4 regions of the Pyruvatibacter sp. genome follow, and region 2 is predicted to be linked to each of the others. Evidence: predicted binding sites of a transcription regulator. Region 2 holds the regulator's gene; each other region holds the start of a gene.
What was found. The regulator PhoB, encoded in region 2, activates phosphate uptake and scavenging genes when phosphate is short. The targets are predictions, from matches to a motif close to TGTCATNNANCTGTCAT.

Region 1 (4,212 bases), on a different contig from region 2:
AGCACGGCGTGATGTCCGGCCATCACTTCCTTGGTGTATTTGAACTTGCCGGCATTGTCGGCGGGCTTGCCATCCGCAGATTTGCCCTCGCCGCCAAGCGTACCGCCTGCCGCCCGCAGATAGGCCAGGGTCAGATCCTTGCCGTGCTGTGGCGTGAACACTACCGGTGAAATGAACACGCAATCTTCCGCGATCAGATTTTCAAGACCACCCGGCTTCTTGTGAATGATGTAATCGTGCCAGTCGGCAATGCATTTTTCGATCATGTGATGGTCCGTCCCTGTTTGCTGTGCGCGGGAGAGTAACCCATCAACCGATAGGCCCGCCACCTTGCCTGCGGATTGCAACGACAGACGGACGCGGCGGCGTTGCATCATCAAAATCCGGCCAGCGGGTCATCGGGTCTTCAAAGGTCGAGGCACGGCCGTGCGGCTCAAAAGCCAGAGCACCGTCTGTTCCGGGGTGCTGCACCGCCACAAACAGGGTTTCGCCGTCTGGCGTAAAACATGGGCCGCACATTTCTGCACCAGCAGGCACACGGTAGAACATGGCACTGGTACCCCTTTGGTCGCCATGTGTGCCAAGTGCCCAAACACCATCGGCGGTACCCGACGTTTGGCTCCAGCCAGAACCTTGGTCAGTGGTCACCCACAAGCGGCCTGACGGATCAATTGCCAGATTGTCGGGGCAGGCAAACCAGCCATTGGCGCTTGTCGAGGGTGAGAACTTGGCACCAATCTGCGGCACCGACGGATCGCCGGCCTTGACCAGGATGTCCCACCTAAATGTATCAGCTGCGTGGTCGTCATCGGGCGGCGACAGCTCGACGATCAGGCCCCAGAAATTGGGACCACGGTCCTGCATGGCGTCCGTCTGACCCGGCGTGCGGCGGGAATTGTTGGTCAACGCCACATAGACTTTGTTGGTTTTGGGGTTTGGTTCCACGTCTTCGGGCCGGTCAAGCGGTGTGGCTTCCAGAAGGTCTGCTGCACGGCGGGTTTCGATCATCACGTCGGCCTGGCTGTCAAACCCGTTTTCAGCGGTCAGCGGACCTTGCCCGTGAATGAGCGGCATCCATGTCAGCGATCCGTCGTCGCTGAACCTGGCAACACTCAGCGTGCCCTCATCGAGAAGGCCAAAATTGGCGGCACGGTCGTCCGTATTCACCGTATTTTTGCTGACGAAACGATAAAGATAATCAAACCGCTGGTCGTCGCCCATATAGATGACAAGACGACCATCCTTGTTGATGATGCTTTCAGCACCTTCATGCTTGAAGCGACCCAGAGCCGTGCGCTTTACCGGCGTTGAGGCGGGGTCCAGCGGGTCCACTTCGACCACCCAGCCAAAGCGGTTTGCCTCGTTCGGCTCTTTGTTGATATCGAAACGCTCGAAGTGGCGACCCCAATCGTAGCCACGGCCCATGGCCACGCCGTAGCGGCAGAAGTTGCGGGCCTCCGGGTGGGTTGCCTCACCTGCCATGCACAGGGCTGCAAGCTCGCTATCGGTTTCCCATTGGCGATCGGTGTCGTGCAGCTTGCCGCGAAAATAGAAATGGAAATTCTCTTCCGCCATCAGGTAGCTGCCATAGGGCGTGATGCCGCCCGCGCAGTTATTGACTGTGCCGATGACGCTGGTGCCGGTCGGATCAGCGTTTGTCTGCATCCGGACGTGGCCGGCGGCGGGGCCGGAGATGTTCATCACTGTTGAGCGCGTTGAAATGCGGCGGTTGAGGTTACTGTCCGACACAACGGTCCAGATGCCGTCCGCATCACGCGCGATCTCGACAATGGATCCGCCATGGGCCGCCATTTCCATCTCGGCGAGTTCGGCGGGGCTGTTGAACCGCAGGTCATACGGGAACATCACGTCGCGCGATGTGAATTCGTGATTGACACACAGCACGCCGCGCGAACCGTCGTCATTCAGCGGTATAAAGCCCACATAATCATTGTTGTAGCCGAACTGCTTTTCCTGCGCGTCCGCATCGGTGCTGCCGGGCACAAAAGCCGGCGCATCTGCAACCACCGGGTCACCCCAGCGGATCAATATGTCGGCCTGATAACCCGGCGCGACCACATGGTCGGTTGAGACACCATGGCTGATCTCGGTGAACGAGGGCAGGGAGCCAGGCGAGCGCGCGGGCTCTACTGCGGCTGTGGTTTCGTCGCCTGCATCCTGCCCGCAGGCGGCCAGCAGGGATGCCGGAGCAATGGCAAGTGCTGCATATGCCGTAGTGCCCATTGCACCTTTCAGGAAGCCGCGACGTCCCATACGTGCAGCGGCGACCTCTCCAAAGGTGGGTGCTCCCACGGGGCTGGACCGGACATTCTCATCGTCTTCCAGCATGACGCCGCAATTGACATCGGTATTTGAACGGCCGGACATGACGGGCAGTCTCCTGAGTTTGGTCGCGATGATCTGCCGCGTAACCTATGCCGAACCGATGACGTGTAAATGACGTGCGACGGAAGCCGCCCATCGTGCCAAAATGGCAGGCGACTCGACAATTTTTAACTGCACAAAGACAGGGGATATCGCATGGCCATTTATGGCTTGGACGGAGTGGAGCCGGTACTGCCGGCGCAGGGGCGTTACTGGGTGGCCCCCAACGCTGCCGTCATTGGTAATGTGCTGCTGGAAGAAGATGCCAGCGTTTGGTTCAACGCCACCGTGCGCGGCGATAACGACCAGATGCGCATCGGTACACGCAGCAACATTCAGGATGGCTCGGTGCTGCACTCAGACCCCGGAATGCCTCTGACCATCGGCGCGGATGTCACTGTTGGTCATATGGTTATGCTGCATGGCTGCACTATTGGTGACGGCTCGCTCATCGGGATTGGATCAACGGTGCTCAACGGCGCAAAGATAGGCAAAGGATCGATCATCGGGGCCCATGCGCTGGTGACCGAAGGCAAGGAAATACCTGACGGTGTTCTGGCTGTTGGAGCCCCCGCAAAGGTGGTGCGCGAGCTGACGCCGCAAGACAGCGCCGCGCTCAAGTTTTCCGCCCATCACTACGTTGAAAACTGGCGCAAATTTGCTGTTTCCATGCAAAAGTTGGCGGACTGAGCATTAGTGCCTAGAGTGCTTAAAACCGCTAGTTGACTACATTGGGGAGGGCTAAATGAGTGAAGCCCATGATCTGAACAGCGCTGAACCGAATGAGGTTCTGTATGAGGTTGATGAGTGCATTGCCACCATCACCCTGAACGCGCCTGAGCGCATGAACACCATCTCGGGACCGATGCTGCGGCAGTTGACTGAATTGCTGGTGACCGCAGAGGAGGACACCGGAGTGCGTTGTGTCATTCTGACCGGCAGCGGGCGGGCTTTTTGTGCCGGGCTCAACCTTGAAGAAGCAAAGTCCAGCAGCGGCATAAGTGGGGGCACTTTCAGTGCAACGCTTGATCTGCGCAACACGCCGCCTACCGTCATGCAGGCGATGGACACCCCCACCATCTGTGCTGTCAATGGCGGCGCGGCAGGCTATGGCATGGATACAGCGCTGGGCTGCGACATTCGGCTGATGGCGGACACTGCAAAGCTGGCCGCAGCATTTACCAGGCGCGGCGTTGTGCCTGAGTCCGGCGGCACCTGGTTTTTGCCGCGCATGATCGGCTGGGAAAAGGCCTCCGAACTGATTTTTACCGGACGCACCCTGTCGGCGGAAGAGAGCGTCGAGTGGGGGCTTGCCTCCCGCGTGGTCCCTGCGGCGGAACTGATGAGCCATGCCCGCGCGCTCGCAAAAGAGATTGCCGAGAACGCACCGCTGGCCGTGCAGGCCTCAAAACGGATGATGCGGATGGGGCTCAACGAAACCTTCCCCGACCATGTTCATCATGTCTATTTGCAGCTTCTGCCGCTGATGCGTTCGCAGGATATGAAAGAAGGCATGATGGCGTTTCTGGAAAAGCGCAAGCCGGACTTCAAAGGCCGCTAGGAAACATCATTTTGGCATTTGACCGCATCGGGTTGATATTCAAAAGAACGCCAGGCGTGCTGCTGCTGGCGGCTATGGTTTTGTTGCACGTTGAGTTTGCTTCCGCACAAAGTGCTGAGGGTGTCGCGGGCCGGTATGCCGGGTTTGCCATGAGCGAAGGCGTGGTTGCGAACCTGGCTGAAGATAACGGGCGGATTATTGGTCAGTACACCGACAAGTCAGGCCGCGTTTATACACTCAACGGCCAGCGTGTGGGCGAGGGTGCT
Region 2 (4,212 bases):
TGGCGAAGAACACCGTGTCGGCAAAGGTGAGGTCAATGAGCTTTTGGGCGAGCGCCTTTTGCCCCTCAACTTCATACAGGTTGGAGACATGCCACACTTTGTGGGCCTGCTCGGTGAGTGCGGCAATGAGTTTGGGGTGAGCATGGCCCAGAGCGTTGACCGCCACCCCGGCACCAAAATCCAGATACCGCTCGCCGGTGGGCGTTATCAGCCATGCCCCTTCGCCACGCTCAAACGAAATATCGGCGCGGGCATAGGTCGGCAGCACCGGGGTGATGGGTGAACTGCTGGCAGACGGGCTGCTGGCGACGGGTGTGGCCACGGGGTCGTGCTCCAAAAAACAAATACGGCCCCGCCGGGTATTGGGGGCCGATGGTGCGAAGTGTCAGATAACGCTTTACAGGGCTGAAAACAAAAAATGCCGCCAGCGGATGGCGGCTTGCCCTGAAAATAGCTGCGGATTCAATCGCGTACATAACGCGATGTCAATATGCGACGAGCCTGCACGATCGCCACTACGCCTTGAGGCGGAAGCCCTTCTTGAACACCCAGTGGCAGATGCCCCACAGGATGATGTTCAGTACGGTCAAAACGATCACACCTGTGAGGATCGAGCCGTCTGCATGGCCGGTGAAGCCGTAGCGAAAGCCGTCGATCATATAAAAAAACGGGTTGTAGCTGCTCACCACGCGGGCAATCTCCGGCAGGCGCTCAACCGAATAAAACGTGCCTGACAGGAACGCGAGCGGCGTGATGACAAAGTTGGTAACCGCCTGCATGTGGTCAAACTTTTCAGCCCAGACCCCTGCCAGAACGCCCATCAGCGCCAGCGCCAGCGAGGCCGCCAGCACAAAGAAAACAATCGCCCACAAATGCACGATGGCCATCGGTGCAAAAAACGAAATGACGATGGCAGACGCCACCGCCACAACCACGCCGCGCGTCATACCACCAAGGGCAAAGGCTGCATTGAGTTCGCCCGGTGACAGGGGCGGCATCAAAAAATCCACCACATTGCCCTGCACTTTAGAGACCAGTAGCGAGGAAGATGTATTGGCAAAGGCGTTTTGAATGACCGTCATCATGATGAGGCCCGGCCCCAGAAAGGCCAGATAGGGCACCCCCGCCACAACCGTATCAGCGCGGCCCATGGCAACCGCAAATACCGCAAAGAACAACAAGGCCGTCACAACCGGACCCGCCACGGTCTGCGTGAACACCTTCATGAAACGGCGGACTTCCTTGAGATACAGGGTCCACAGGCCAAGCCAGTTCACCGCGCCAAAGCGCCGGACGCCTGGTTCGGATGTGACCGCTGTCTCAAACTGTGTGTCTGTCATGTGTCCCTGCCCCCTGGGCCTGCTTTTCGGCCCGCAAGAGACGTAACCGACAAGGTGAGGAGGTAGGCCGCGCGCCGCATCGGCGCAAGGGCTTTATCCACAAGCGAAACGCGGGCAAAGCAAAAGAATCAATATATTGTGGATAACCCGTTAACAGACCACAAGATCCCTTGCCGTTGAGTCGGGCCATATAGTAGGTTTCCACAAGGTTAACACGAGATGTAGTGGTTTCCACGTTGGGGGCTGCAATATCCGGATTGGGGGAGACAGACGGCCATGTCATGGACAGATGAGCGCGTGGAACAGCTTAAGCAGATGTGGCTTGACGGCCTGAGCGCCAGCCAGATTGCCGGTCGGCTTGGCGGTGTCACCCGCAATGCTGTTATCGGCAAGGTTCACCGTCTGGGTCTTTCAGGACGCGGCGCGCCCACCCGCGTGACGCGTCGCAGACCCTCCACCCCACGTGCACCGCGTGCCCAGAGCACAGCACCGCGCCGCGAACAGGCCACAAAACAGGCCGCAGCGCCCGCACCCGAGCCCGAAGAACTGGAAGTCATCAGCGACCCGGACGCACAGGCGAACCTGCTGGAGCTCAACGAGCAGACCTGCAAGTGGCCAAATGGCGACCCGGGCGATGAAAACTTTCACTTCTGCGGTCAGCGCTCAGCCCCCGGAATGCCTTATTGTGCGGCTCACGCCAAAAAGGCCTATCAGCCGCTTCCATCACGCCGCGAGCGTCGCGACCGGCAGCCTCAGCGTCAGTTCCCAAATCGGATGAGTGGCTAAACACCTCGTACAACACCAAACGAAAAAGGGCAGCCCGGAAACAGGCTGCCCTTTTTTGTGAGTGATCGCCGTTGATGCCGCCGGATGCTAATTGCGGAAATGTTCGTCCAGCGCATAGCCCGCTGACCGCACCGTGCGGATAGGATCCTGCTCGCCGGGATTATTGAGCGCCTTGCGCAAACGGCCAATATGCACATCCACCGTGCGCGCTTCCACATACACGTCCGAGCCCCAGACCGCATCCAGCAACTGCTCACGGCTGAACACCCGACCGGGATGCTGGATCAGGTGGTCGAGCAGGCGAAACTCGGTGGGACCAAGATGGATTTCACGATCACGCCGCCGCACCCGGTGGGTAGCCCGGTCAACAGCCACCTCGCCAAACGTCACAACGTCATCCGCAAGAGCCGGGCGGATGCGGCGCAGGACTGCGCGCACGCGGGCCAGCAGTTCCGTCATCGAAAACGGCTTGGTTATGTAGTCATCCGCCCCCGTATCAAGACCGCGCACGCGATCAGCCTCTTCGCCCCGCGCTGTGAGCATTATGATGGGAATGTTTCTGGTTTCGCTGCGGCCCCTGAAGCGGCGGCACAATTCAATGCCTGACACCTGCGGAAGCATCCAGTCGAGCAGAACCAGGTCTGGCTGTTGTTCGTCCACAATCATCGCGGCCTCGTCGCCGTCAGCGGTTTCGATGACGCGATAGCCTTCTTTTTCGAGGTTGTATTGCAGCAGCGTGGTCAGCGCCGCCTCGTCTTCAACAATCAAAACAAGGGGTTTTGTTTTCATTGGCCTGGCCCCGTTTGCTGTGACCGGTGTTTCAACCGTGATGCTCACGTCGTCTTGTCCGTGCCGTTGGGTGAGGAATATTCAAGATGCGTGAAGCTCGTTGTGTCGCCCTTGGGGCGGCTTTCGCCCACCACCTTGCCGGTAACCAGAAACTGGATTGTCTCGGCAATGTTGGTGCTGTGATCGCCAATGCGCTCAAGGTTCTTTGCCACGAACAACAAATGTGTACACAGGCTGATGGTACGCGGGTCTTCCATCATATAGGTCAGCAGTTCGCGGAACAGCGAGTTGTACATCTCGTCAATTTCTTCGTCGCGGCGCCATACTGCCTGTGCCTTTTCGTCATCGCGGTGGGCATAGGCATCCAGCACTTCCTTGAGCTGGTTCAGCACCTGCCGGCCCATGCGCTCAAGACCCTGCATGGCGCGGCTGGGGCGCACCTGATCCACGGCCTGCACACGCTTGGCAATGTTCTTGGAAAGGTCGCCGATGCGCTCAAGGTCGGATGAAATCTTGATAGCCGATATCGTCTCGCGCAGGTCAATCGCCATTGGCTGCCGCAGCGCGATCAACCGCAGGGCCTGGGCCTCGATATCCACTTCCAGCGCGTCAATCTGCTTGTCAGCGGCAATGGTCTGGTCTGCAAGCGTCAGATCGCGGCGGGTGATCGCCTCGATTGAATCTGCAAGGCTCCTTTCCGCAAGCCCGCCCATACGCGCAAGGCACTCGGTTATACGGTCAAGCGCCTCTTCAAAGGACGTAACAATGTGTTCCTGCACGTGGGTTACTCCCCGTTCGGCTGCGCGCTCACAAGCAGTGCAGCAGCCATGTGCGATTTAGCCAAAGCGGCCGGTTATATAATCCTGCGTGCGCTCATCGTTCGGGTTGGTGAATATCTGCTCCGTGCCGCCTTCTTCTACCAGAATCCCAAGATGGAAGAATGCCGTGCGCTGAGATACACGGGCGGCCTGCTGCATTGAGTGAGTGACGATGACGATCGTGTAGTTTTCCTTGAGCTCGTCAATAAGCTCTTCAATGCGGGCCGTCGCAATCGGGTCCAGCGCCGAGCAGGGCTCATCCATCAGGATCACTTCCGGAGACACTGCAATGGCGCGTGCAATGCACAGACGCTGCTGCTGACCACCCGATAGCCCGGTGCCAGGCTCCTGCAAGCGGTCCTTTACCTCGTTCCACAACCCGGCGCGCTTGAGCGACACCTCAACAATCTCGTCCATTTCCTGCTTGTTGTGGGCAATGCCATGAATGCGCGGGCCATAGGCGATGTTGTCGTAAATCG
Region 3 (4,212 bases), on a different contig from region 2:
ATTTACCCGCAGATGAAGCCACCGCTGACCGGCTTACACGTCAGAATATCGGGTCGCAGGCTCCGTGAGTTTCCTACCTAACCTCATTACGATCGGACGGCTTATTCTTGTTCCGGTCATTATTTTCCTGATCGGGGCACAGCAGTTTGAAGCAGCCTTCTGGGTGTTTGTCGCTGCAGGCATTTCGGATGGTGTGGATGGTTTCATTGCCAAGCGTTTTGGCTATGTGACAACACTTGGCACCTATCTGGACCCGGTCGCCGACAAAGCCCTGCTGGTGTCAATTTTCGTGTCGCTGGGTATGCAGGAGGTCATCCCCAACTGGCTGGTGATTGTCGTTGTCAGCCGCGACATTCTGATTGTCGGCGCGGTGCTGATGTCCTGGCTCATCGGCTTTGCGGTCACCATGCGGCCCCTGATGATCAGCAAGGTCAACACCACCGTGCAAATCGGATATGCCGCTTTTGTGCTGGCTGTGCTCGGATTCGACTTCCAGATCGCGCTGGGCGCGGCACTTGTCATGGCCGCTTATCTCACAGGTATGACCACCGTTTTGTCGGGGGCCAGCTATCTGGTGGACTGGGTACGCGAAGTAAGTGCCTGGGAAACCGAGGAGAGCCATGACAAGGACACGCCGGGTTCAGTGCCGCAGCCCCGGCCTGAACTCAAACGACCCGAGATCAAGCACCCGGAGCACAAGGAAACGCAGTCATGACCCTGGGTCGCCAGGCACTTATCTGGTTTGTGGTGGCGCTCATCTTTGGCGTCATTCTGTTCACGCTGAGCGGTATCATGCTTCCCTTCGTGGCGGGCATGGCCGTTGCCTATTTTCTGGACCCCATAGCCGACAGACTCGAAAGCTGGGGCCTGAGCCGCTTTGCTGCCACCAGTGTCATCACCATTGTCGGTCTGTTGGTGTTCTTGCTGGCCCTGGTGCTGCTGCTGCCGGTGTTGCAGGAACAGATCTTGCGTTTTATCGAGCGTGCGCCGGGCTATGCAGAGCAGATACGTTTGCTGTTCGCACAGTTTCTTGAAGGCCGGATCGGGCAATTCATTTCAGGCGTTGACGCGGATTCCCGCGCTGCTCTCACCGACATTGCCAAGGCCGCAGCCGGATGGGCCGGCCGCGTCATTCAGGGAGCACTGAGCGGCGGCCTTGCCTTCATCAGTTTCCTGTCGCTGGTTTTCGTAACGCCTATCGTTGCATTCTACATGCTGTTGGACTGGGACCGCATGATGACACGGGTGGATGGCTGGCTGCCCCGCGACCATGCACCCACCGTGCGAAAGCTGGCCGCTGAAATAGACGACATGCTGTCGGGTTTCGTGCGCGGTCAGGTGACGGTGTGTCTTGTACTGGGCACGTTTTACGCAACTGCCCTGAGCCTTCTGGGCCTTGAGTTCGGCCTTGTGGTTGGACTTGTCGCGGGGCTTATCAGTTTTATTCCGTTTGTCGGCGCGACGGTGGGGCTTGTGGTGTCCGTGACACTGGCGCTTATACAGTTCTGGCCGGACCCCATCATGATCGGTGCCGTCGCCGCGGTGTTTCTGGCAGGTCAGGCGTTGGAAGGTAATGTGCTGACACCGTGGCTGGTGGGTTCGCGGGTGCGGCTGCATCCGGTGTGGGTCATCTTTGCGTTGTTTGCATTCGGCGCGATCTTTGGCTTTGTCGGTGTGCTGCTGGCCCTGCCACTGGCTGCGATGATTGGCGTGCTCGCCCGTTTTGGCATCGGTGAGTACATGAAAAGCAATCTGTACCGCGGCACCTCCAGCCAAAAAGGGGCCGACGAGCCCGGACCCAAACCGTGAGTAACGACACACCGAATAATGACGGCCCGCAAATGCCGCTACCTCTGACGCACCGCATCGCGCGCGGTCGCGAGGCTTTTTTGGTGTCGCAGTCAAATGCCATGGCTGTGGCATGGATTGATAAATGGCCTGAGTGGCCGCAGCCGCTGCTGGTGCTTGCAGGCCCCCAGGGCAGCGGCAAATCGCATCTGGCCGATGTGTGGCGCACCAGAGCCAATGCCCTGATTGGTGAGGCCGCAGACCTTACGGGCGCTGCTGTGCCGGCGTTGTTGCAGGCTGACGCGCTGGTGCTGGAGAATATCCACCGCACGCGCGACCACGCGGCTCTTTTTCACCTGCTCAATTTCGCCCGCGAAAACACCAAGGCGCTGCTGCTGACCAGCGCCCGCACCACCCATACCTTGGGGTTCCCGCTTGCTGACCTTGCATCGCGCCTGAATGCAGCGCCACAGGCGGTTCTGGAGGAGCCCGATGATGCGCTGCTCATACAGCTCATCGCCAAACTGTTTGACGAGCGCGGTGTGCATGTTGGTGCCGATATGATCGATTACATAATCAAGCGGATCGACAGGTCTGCCGCGGCCGCCCGCGACGCCGTTGAGCGCATCGACAGGCATGCGCTCAGCCACACAAAACGCCTGAATATTGGTGTTCTGCGCGAGGTTCTGGCCTAATGGCGCATCAGACTGCGCACACATTTTCCGCAGAACGCGTGCGCCATGTCATTGATCCGTCATGACTTGATGCGAAGGCTGGGATAGCTTCAGTAAAACGAGACTTTCCAGCCGTTATCTGCACACAGTTCTGACTGACAGGGCCCATAAAAATGTCTGACGCACAGCCAACCGAAATCCATAGCCAGCCGGCGGATGACCAGCCGAAAGATGACATGCCGGAACAGCAACGCATTGCCGCCGACTCAAAGGACCGGTTCATAAATCGGGAATTGTCATGGTTGGCCTTTAACGGGCGTGTGATGGAGGAAAGTGGCAACACCAGCCATCCGCTGCTGGAGCGCCTGCGCTTTTTGTCGATCTCAGCATCCAACCTGGATGAGTTCTACATGGTGCGCGTGGCAGGTCTGCACGGTCAGGTGCAGGCAGGTGTGGATACGCTGAGCCAGGAAGGGCTTACAGCCGCCCAGCAGCTTGAGCAGGTCAACGCCGCAGCCGGCATTCTCATGCGCTCGCAGCAGGAAGGCTGGCAGCAGCTTCTGGTGGATTTGGCCGCGACCGGCATCGAAGTGGTGGATGAAAAAACGCTGCGCCCCTCGGAGCGGGATTGGCTGGAAACGTTTTTCCTTGAGGAAGTTTTCCCGGTGCTGACGCCGCTCGCCGTTGACCCCGCGCACCCCTTTCCCTTCATCCCCAATCTTGGAATATCCATGGCGCTTGATCTGCAACGCAACGCAGATGGTCGCAGGCTTTCAGCGTTGCTGCCGATCCCGGCAAAGATAGCGCGTTTTGTGCGGCTGCCGGATACGCCAGACGGATCAGGCGATAGCGCAGGCGCAGGCATTCGCTTCATTACCCTTGAAAACATCATCGGGCTTTTTTCCGGCCGACTGTTTCCCGGCTATGAAGTGATGGGCTCCGGCGTATTCCGTGTTATCCGCGACAGCGACCTGGAAATCGAAGAAGAAGCCGAAGATCTGGTGCGGCTCTTTGAAAGCGCACTCAAGCGCCGTCGTCGGGGCAATGTGGTACGCCTCAAAATTGCCAGCGACATGCCCGAAAGTCTGCGGCGGATGGTCATCTCTGAGCTCGAAGTGAGTGCCCGTGACGTCATTTTGGTGGATGGACTTGTGGGGCTGGCCTCTACGTCGCAGCTCATTGTAGATGACCGGCCGGACCTCAAGTTTGAACCTTACAACGCCCGTTTCCCTGAGCGCATCCGCGACCATGGCGGTGATTGCTTCGCTGCGATCCGCCAGAAGGACATTCTGGTTCATCACCCCTACGAGTCGTTCGATGTCGTGGTACAGTTTGTGCGGCAGGCGGCAGCGGACCCTGACGTGGTGGCAATCAAGCAAACGCTGTATCGCACCTCCGCGGACAGCCCGATTGTCCGTGCCCTGATTGAAGCTGCCGAAGCCGGTAAGTCGGTGACCGCACTCGTGGAGCTGAAAGCGCGTTTTGATGAAGCTGCCAACATCAAGCTGGCCCGCGATCTTGAGCGCGCAGGTGTGCAGGTTGTGTATGGCTTCATTGAGTTCAAAACCCACGCGAAGCTGTCACTTGTAGTGCGGCGGGAGGGTGGTGACCTGCGCACCTACTGCCACTTTGGCACCGGCAATTATCACCCGATTACCGCGAAGATTTACACCGACCTGTCGCTGTTCACGTCAGACCCCGTGCTGGCACGCGATGCGGCGCAGGCGTTCAATTACATCACGGGCTACGC
Region 4 (4,212 bases), on a different contig from region 2:
ACAACCGCATCGATAACGCCGGTGGCTGATCTTGGGCTACGACCCACGTTGGTTCCCGGTCTGCGCCGCGGTCTTGATATGCCGGAAACGCCTAAGCCAAAGCGCAATGCAATCAGTCCCGCGTCTGAAACGTCACGGCAAATTGCAGCACGCTGAAACGGCGTTCACAAAGACATGGCATCATCGTGTTATCGCGTGAGCCATCCAGTACCCTAGTATCACTTGTGTATCGTGCCATCAGCGCCGCCAGGGTCAGTGGCACTCATGACCGTCACCGGGGACATCACGAATGAACGACATCATCGCTGCCATGCAGGTTTCATCCGTTACAGATGTGGTGGACATTCTGTCCGCCCTGTTTGTGTTTGCCATCGGCGCGGGTTTTTTGACGGTGCTGGTGCTCTATGTCATTGATCGCACGCAGACCACCCACGCCATCCGCCGCAACTACCCGGTGATCGGCCGACTGCGCTATGTCGCTGAAGATCTTGGCAAATATTTCCGCCAGTACTTCTTTGCAGACGACCGCTCGGAATTGCCGTTCAACCGGGCCCAGCGGGCATGGGTCTATCGCGCCGCCAAGGGCGTGGACACAACAGTGCCCTTTGGCTCCACCCGCGACCTCAGCCATGTGGGCACCAAGATTTTCGTGAACTGCCCGTTCCCCCAGCTTGGCGAGGACAGCGAGGCACCCGCAGGCGTTACCGTGGGGCCCTACTGCCGCACGCCCTACACCACGGACAAATATTTTCATGTATCCGGCATGAGCTACGGCGCCATTTCAAAACCCGCTGTACAAGCGCTGTCGCGCGGGGCTGCGCGGGCCGGAATCTGGATGAACACCGGCGAAGGCGGCTTGTCGCCGTTTCACCTTGAAGGCGGCTGCGACATTGTTTTTCAGATCGGCACTGCAAAATATGGTGTGCGCAACGAGCAAGGTGGATTGTCGGAAGAAAAACTCCGCGACGTCGCATCGCATGAAAAAGTGCGGATGTTCGAGATCAAGCTCAGCCAGGGTGCCAAGCCAGGCAAGGGCGGCATTCTGCCTGCCGAAAAGGTCTCGCGCGAAATCGCAGAGATTCGCGGCATCAAGCAGGGTCAGGATTCCATCAGCCCCAACCGTCATCCGGAGGTAAACTCGGTCGGCGAGTTGCTTGACTTCATCGAGCGTGTGCGCAGCATCACCGGCAAACCGACCGGTATCAAACTGGTGCTGGGGGCTTATGGCTGGCTGTCCGGGCTGTGCGAGGAAATCAACCGGCGCGGCATTGAAAGTGCGCCGGATTTCATCACCCTGGATAGCGCTGACGGCGGCACCGGTGCTGCGCCACAACCATTGATCGACTATATGGGGCTGCAAATACAGGAAAGCCTGCCGACGCTGGTGGACGCCTTGCTGGTGCATGGTCTGCGCGACCGCATCAAGGTCATATCATCGGGCAAGCTCACCACTCCCTCTGGCGTCGCCTGGGCATTGTGCGCCGGAGCGGACTTCATAACATCCGCGCGCGGCTTCATGTTTGCTCTGGGCTGCATTCAGGCACTCCAGTGCAACACAAACGAGTGCCCGTCAGGCGTGGCTACCCACAAGAAGCACCTGCAGCGCGGCCTCGTGGCCACCGACAAAGCCGAGCGTGTCTATCGCTACGCCACCACAATGCACAAGGAAGTGGGTACGGTTGCCCACTCATGTGGAGTGGATGATCCGCGTATGCTCAAGCGCCATCACTGTCGCATCATGGGGGCCAACAGCCGCACAATCGGCCTGCATGAAATGTACCCTCCCGGCGGCAGCTTCGCACCCGCCCGCGACCGGACGGATACCATCACCGACGGCAGCGTCGCCGCGCAATAACGTCCCGTCAGCGCAGACATACCACTCGGTCACAGGCACCTTGTGCACCCCGTGCGCCATCCCTTGCGGATTTAACGTCCGCATACAAATGGTTCATCGAGTCGTCACAGATCTTTCAAGCTGCATCGCAATAGTCCGCGCAAGTCGCTGCCGACGTATTTGATTCGCCTCCCCGGCCAAGCAACGCCGTTTGCAGATGAACAGGCCAAAGCGCGTGCGGTTACGCCCGCGCCTTCCCGTCAAAGGACACGCGGCAGCAACCATGTCTATGGCCCACGCAACCCTGATGCAGAAAGTGGCGCGCTACGCCCGCGATGCGGATACGGGCGACGACAGCCTTCCGGATGCCGGCGGGCCAAAGCCCCGGTCATTCCGCAAGCGTCTGGCGCTGTTCAGCATGGGCCGCAAAGGCCGCAAGCGTGTCAAACGCGGCCACCTGATTGTCCGCAAACCAACCCGCCACCGCACTTTGTTTATCTCCGACACCCATCTGGGCACGCCGGGCTGCAAGGCTGAGTTGCTGGCTGATTTTTTGCGCCACAATGAGGCGCAGACGCTCTATCTGGTGGGCGACATCATTGACGGGTGGCGCATCAGGCGCGCGTGGTACTGGAACGATGCCCACAATCACGTCATTCAGGAAATATTGCGCAAGGCCCGCAAGGGCACCCGCGTCATCTATGTGCCCGGCAATCATGATGAAGCGCTGCGTGACTATGTCGGCGTGACACTGGCCGGAGTGGAAGTCATCAATGAAGACATTCACCGCGCCGCCGACGGCAAGTCATATCTGGTGCTGCACGGTGATCAGTTTGACGGCGTCGTACGCTATGCCAAATGGCTGGCCCATGCAGGTGACCGTGCCTACAACTTCGCGCTTGCCTGCTCCAGTGCCCTGCACAGTATCCGCCGTGCCCTTGGCCTGTCTTACTGGTCGCTGTCGGGATACCTCAAACACAAGGTGAAAAACGCCGTCGAATACATTTCGAAATATGAAGACGCCGTTGCCCGCGAAGCCCGCGACCGCGGCGTTGACGGTGTGGTGTGCGGCCACATCCACCATGCGGAGATACGCGAGATGGATGGCGTCATTTACATGAATGACGGCGACTGGGTGGAAAGCTGCACGGCGCTGGCCGAGGACGATGCAGGGAACTTCACTGTTCTTCACTGGACACGGTTTGCAGCGGACGTGGAGGCCGAACGCGCCGCACTGCAAGCGCGCCCGTCATGCGCTGACGCAGCGCCTGTTACCAAAACAGCCGACACCGAAGCGGCAAGCACCGCCGCATGACTTTCCTCCAGACCATCGAGCATGGTGCAAGTTCCGCCTGCGGGGCGCCGCAGCGTGTTCTCATTATAACCGACGCCTGGGATCCGCAGGTGAACGGTGTGGTGCGTTCTCTGCAACAGCTTGGCGGCGAACTGTGCAACATGGGCCACACAGTCCGCTATGTCACACCGCAAGACTTCAAAACGGTTCCCGCGCCAACCTATCCGGAGATCAGGCTGTCTCTTTGGCCACTGACATGGATGCGCAGAACGGTGAAAGAATTTGCCCCCAGTGCCATTCATATTGCCACCGAAGGGCCGCTGGGGCTTGTGGCGCGAAACTATTGCGTGCGCAACGGCCTGCCGTTTTCAACATCGTTCCACACCCGCTTTCCCGAATACATCAAGGCCCGCTTCGGCATACCGGTGTCGTTCGGCTACCATTTCCTGCGCTGGTTCCATGGGCCGGCCACAACCATGATGGTGGCCACACGTTCGTTGCAGGACGAAATGAAGGCGCGGCATTTTCCCTCCACAGCGCTTTGGTCACGGGGTGTTGATACTGAATTGTTCCGCCCGCGCCCTGACCTGAGGTCGGCTGATTTTCTTGGCCTGCCGCGCCCGATCTGGCTCTATGTCGGGCGCGTCGCGGTTGAAAAAAATATCGAGGCGTTTTTGGAACTCGACCTGCCCGGCTCAAAACTCGTGGTGGGCAGCGGCCCGCAGCTTGATGCGTTGCGCCGGAAATATACCCAGGCGCATTTTGTCGGCCCCCGGTTCGGCGAGGAGCTGGCCGAGCACTATGCCGCCAGCGACTGTTTCGTGTTTCCCAGCAAAACCGACACATTCGGCCTTGTGACGCTGGAAGCACTGGCATCCGGCACACCGGTAGCCGCCTACCCCGTTCAGGGGCCAAAGGATGTCATCGGCGATGCGCCTGTTGGCTGCTTGCGGGATGACCTGGCCAGCGCGGCACGCACGGCCGTTACCATTTCACCGCAATGTGCCCGCTCTTTTGCGCTGGACTACTCGTGGGAAGCCTGCGCGCGGCAGTTTGTTTCCAACCTCGCCATCCAGCGCACCTC

Region 1: the regulator PhoB is predicted to act here: its motif matches at 2,447-2,463, upstream of RIB87_RS01745 (PhoX family protein).
Region 3: the regulator PhoB is predicted to act here: its motif matches at 2,530-2,546, upstream of RIB87_RS00260 (RNA degradosome polyphosphate kinase).
Region 4: the regulator PhoB is predicted to act here: its motif matches at 1,958-1,974, upstream of RIB87_RS12190 (UDP-2,3-diacylglucosamine diphosphatase).

What each region holds. Positions count from the first base shown of each region.
Region 1 covers NZ_JAVJSC010000002.1:161,175-165,386, reverse strand. The annotation lists gene RIB87_RS01750 (nuclear transport factor 2-like protein) at 1-266, opposite strand, end outside; gene RIB87_RS01745 (PhoX family protein) at 310-2,388, opposite strand; gene RIB87_RS01740 (gamma carbonic anhydrase family protein) at 2,542-3,075, shown strand; gene RIB87_RS01735 (enoyl-CoA hydratase/isomerase family protein) at 3,131-3,946, shown strand; gene RIB87_RS01730 (hypothetical protein) at 3,958-4,212, shown strand, end outside.
Region 2 covers NZ_JAVJSC010000003.1:969,394-973,605, reverse strand. The annotation lists gene RIB87_RS08080 (aspartate aminotransferase family protein) at 1-322, opposite strand, end outside; gene RIB87_RS08075 (ABC transporter permease) at 516-1,340, opposite strand; gene RIB87_RS08070 (GcrA family cell cycle regulator) at 1,617-2,126, shown strand; gene phoB (phosphate regulon transcriptional regulator PhoB) at 2,214-2,915, opposite strand; gene phoU (phosphate signaling complex protein PhoU) at 2,960-3,694, opposite strand; gene pstB (phosphate ABC transporter ATP-binding protein PstB) at 3,752-4,212, opposite strand, start outside.
Region 3 covers NZ_JAVJSC010000001.1:50,850-55,061, forward strand. The annotation lists gene RIB87_RS00240 (DUF2066 domain-containing protein) at 1-68, shown strand, start outside; gene RIB87_RS00245 (CDP-alcohol phosphatidyltransferase family protein) at 65-715, shown strand; gene RIB87_RS00250 (AI-2E family transporter) at 712-1,809, shown strand; gene RIB87_RS00255 (P-loop NTPase family protein) at 1,806-2,483, shown strand; gene RIB87_RS00260 (RNA degradosome polyphosphate kinase) at 2,636-4,212, shown strand, end outside.
Region 4 covers NZ_JAVJSC010000008.1:81,071-85,282, reverse strand. The annotation lists gene RIB87_RS12200 (lytic transglycosylase domain-containing protein) at 1-156, shown strand, start outside; gene RIB87_RS12195 (FMN-binding glutamate synthase family protein) at 290-1,855, shown strand; gene RIB87_RS12190 (UDP-2,3-diacylglucosamine diphosphatase) at 2,118-3,149, shown strand; gene RIB87_RS12185 (glycosyltransferase family 4 protein) at 3,146-4,212, shown strand, end outside.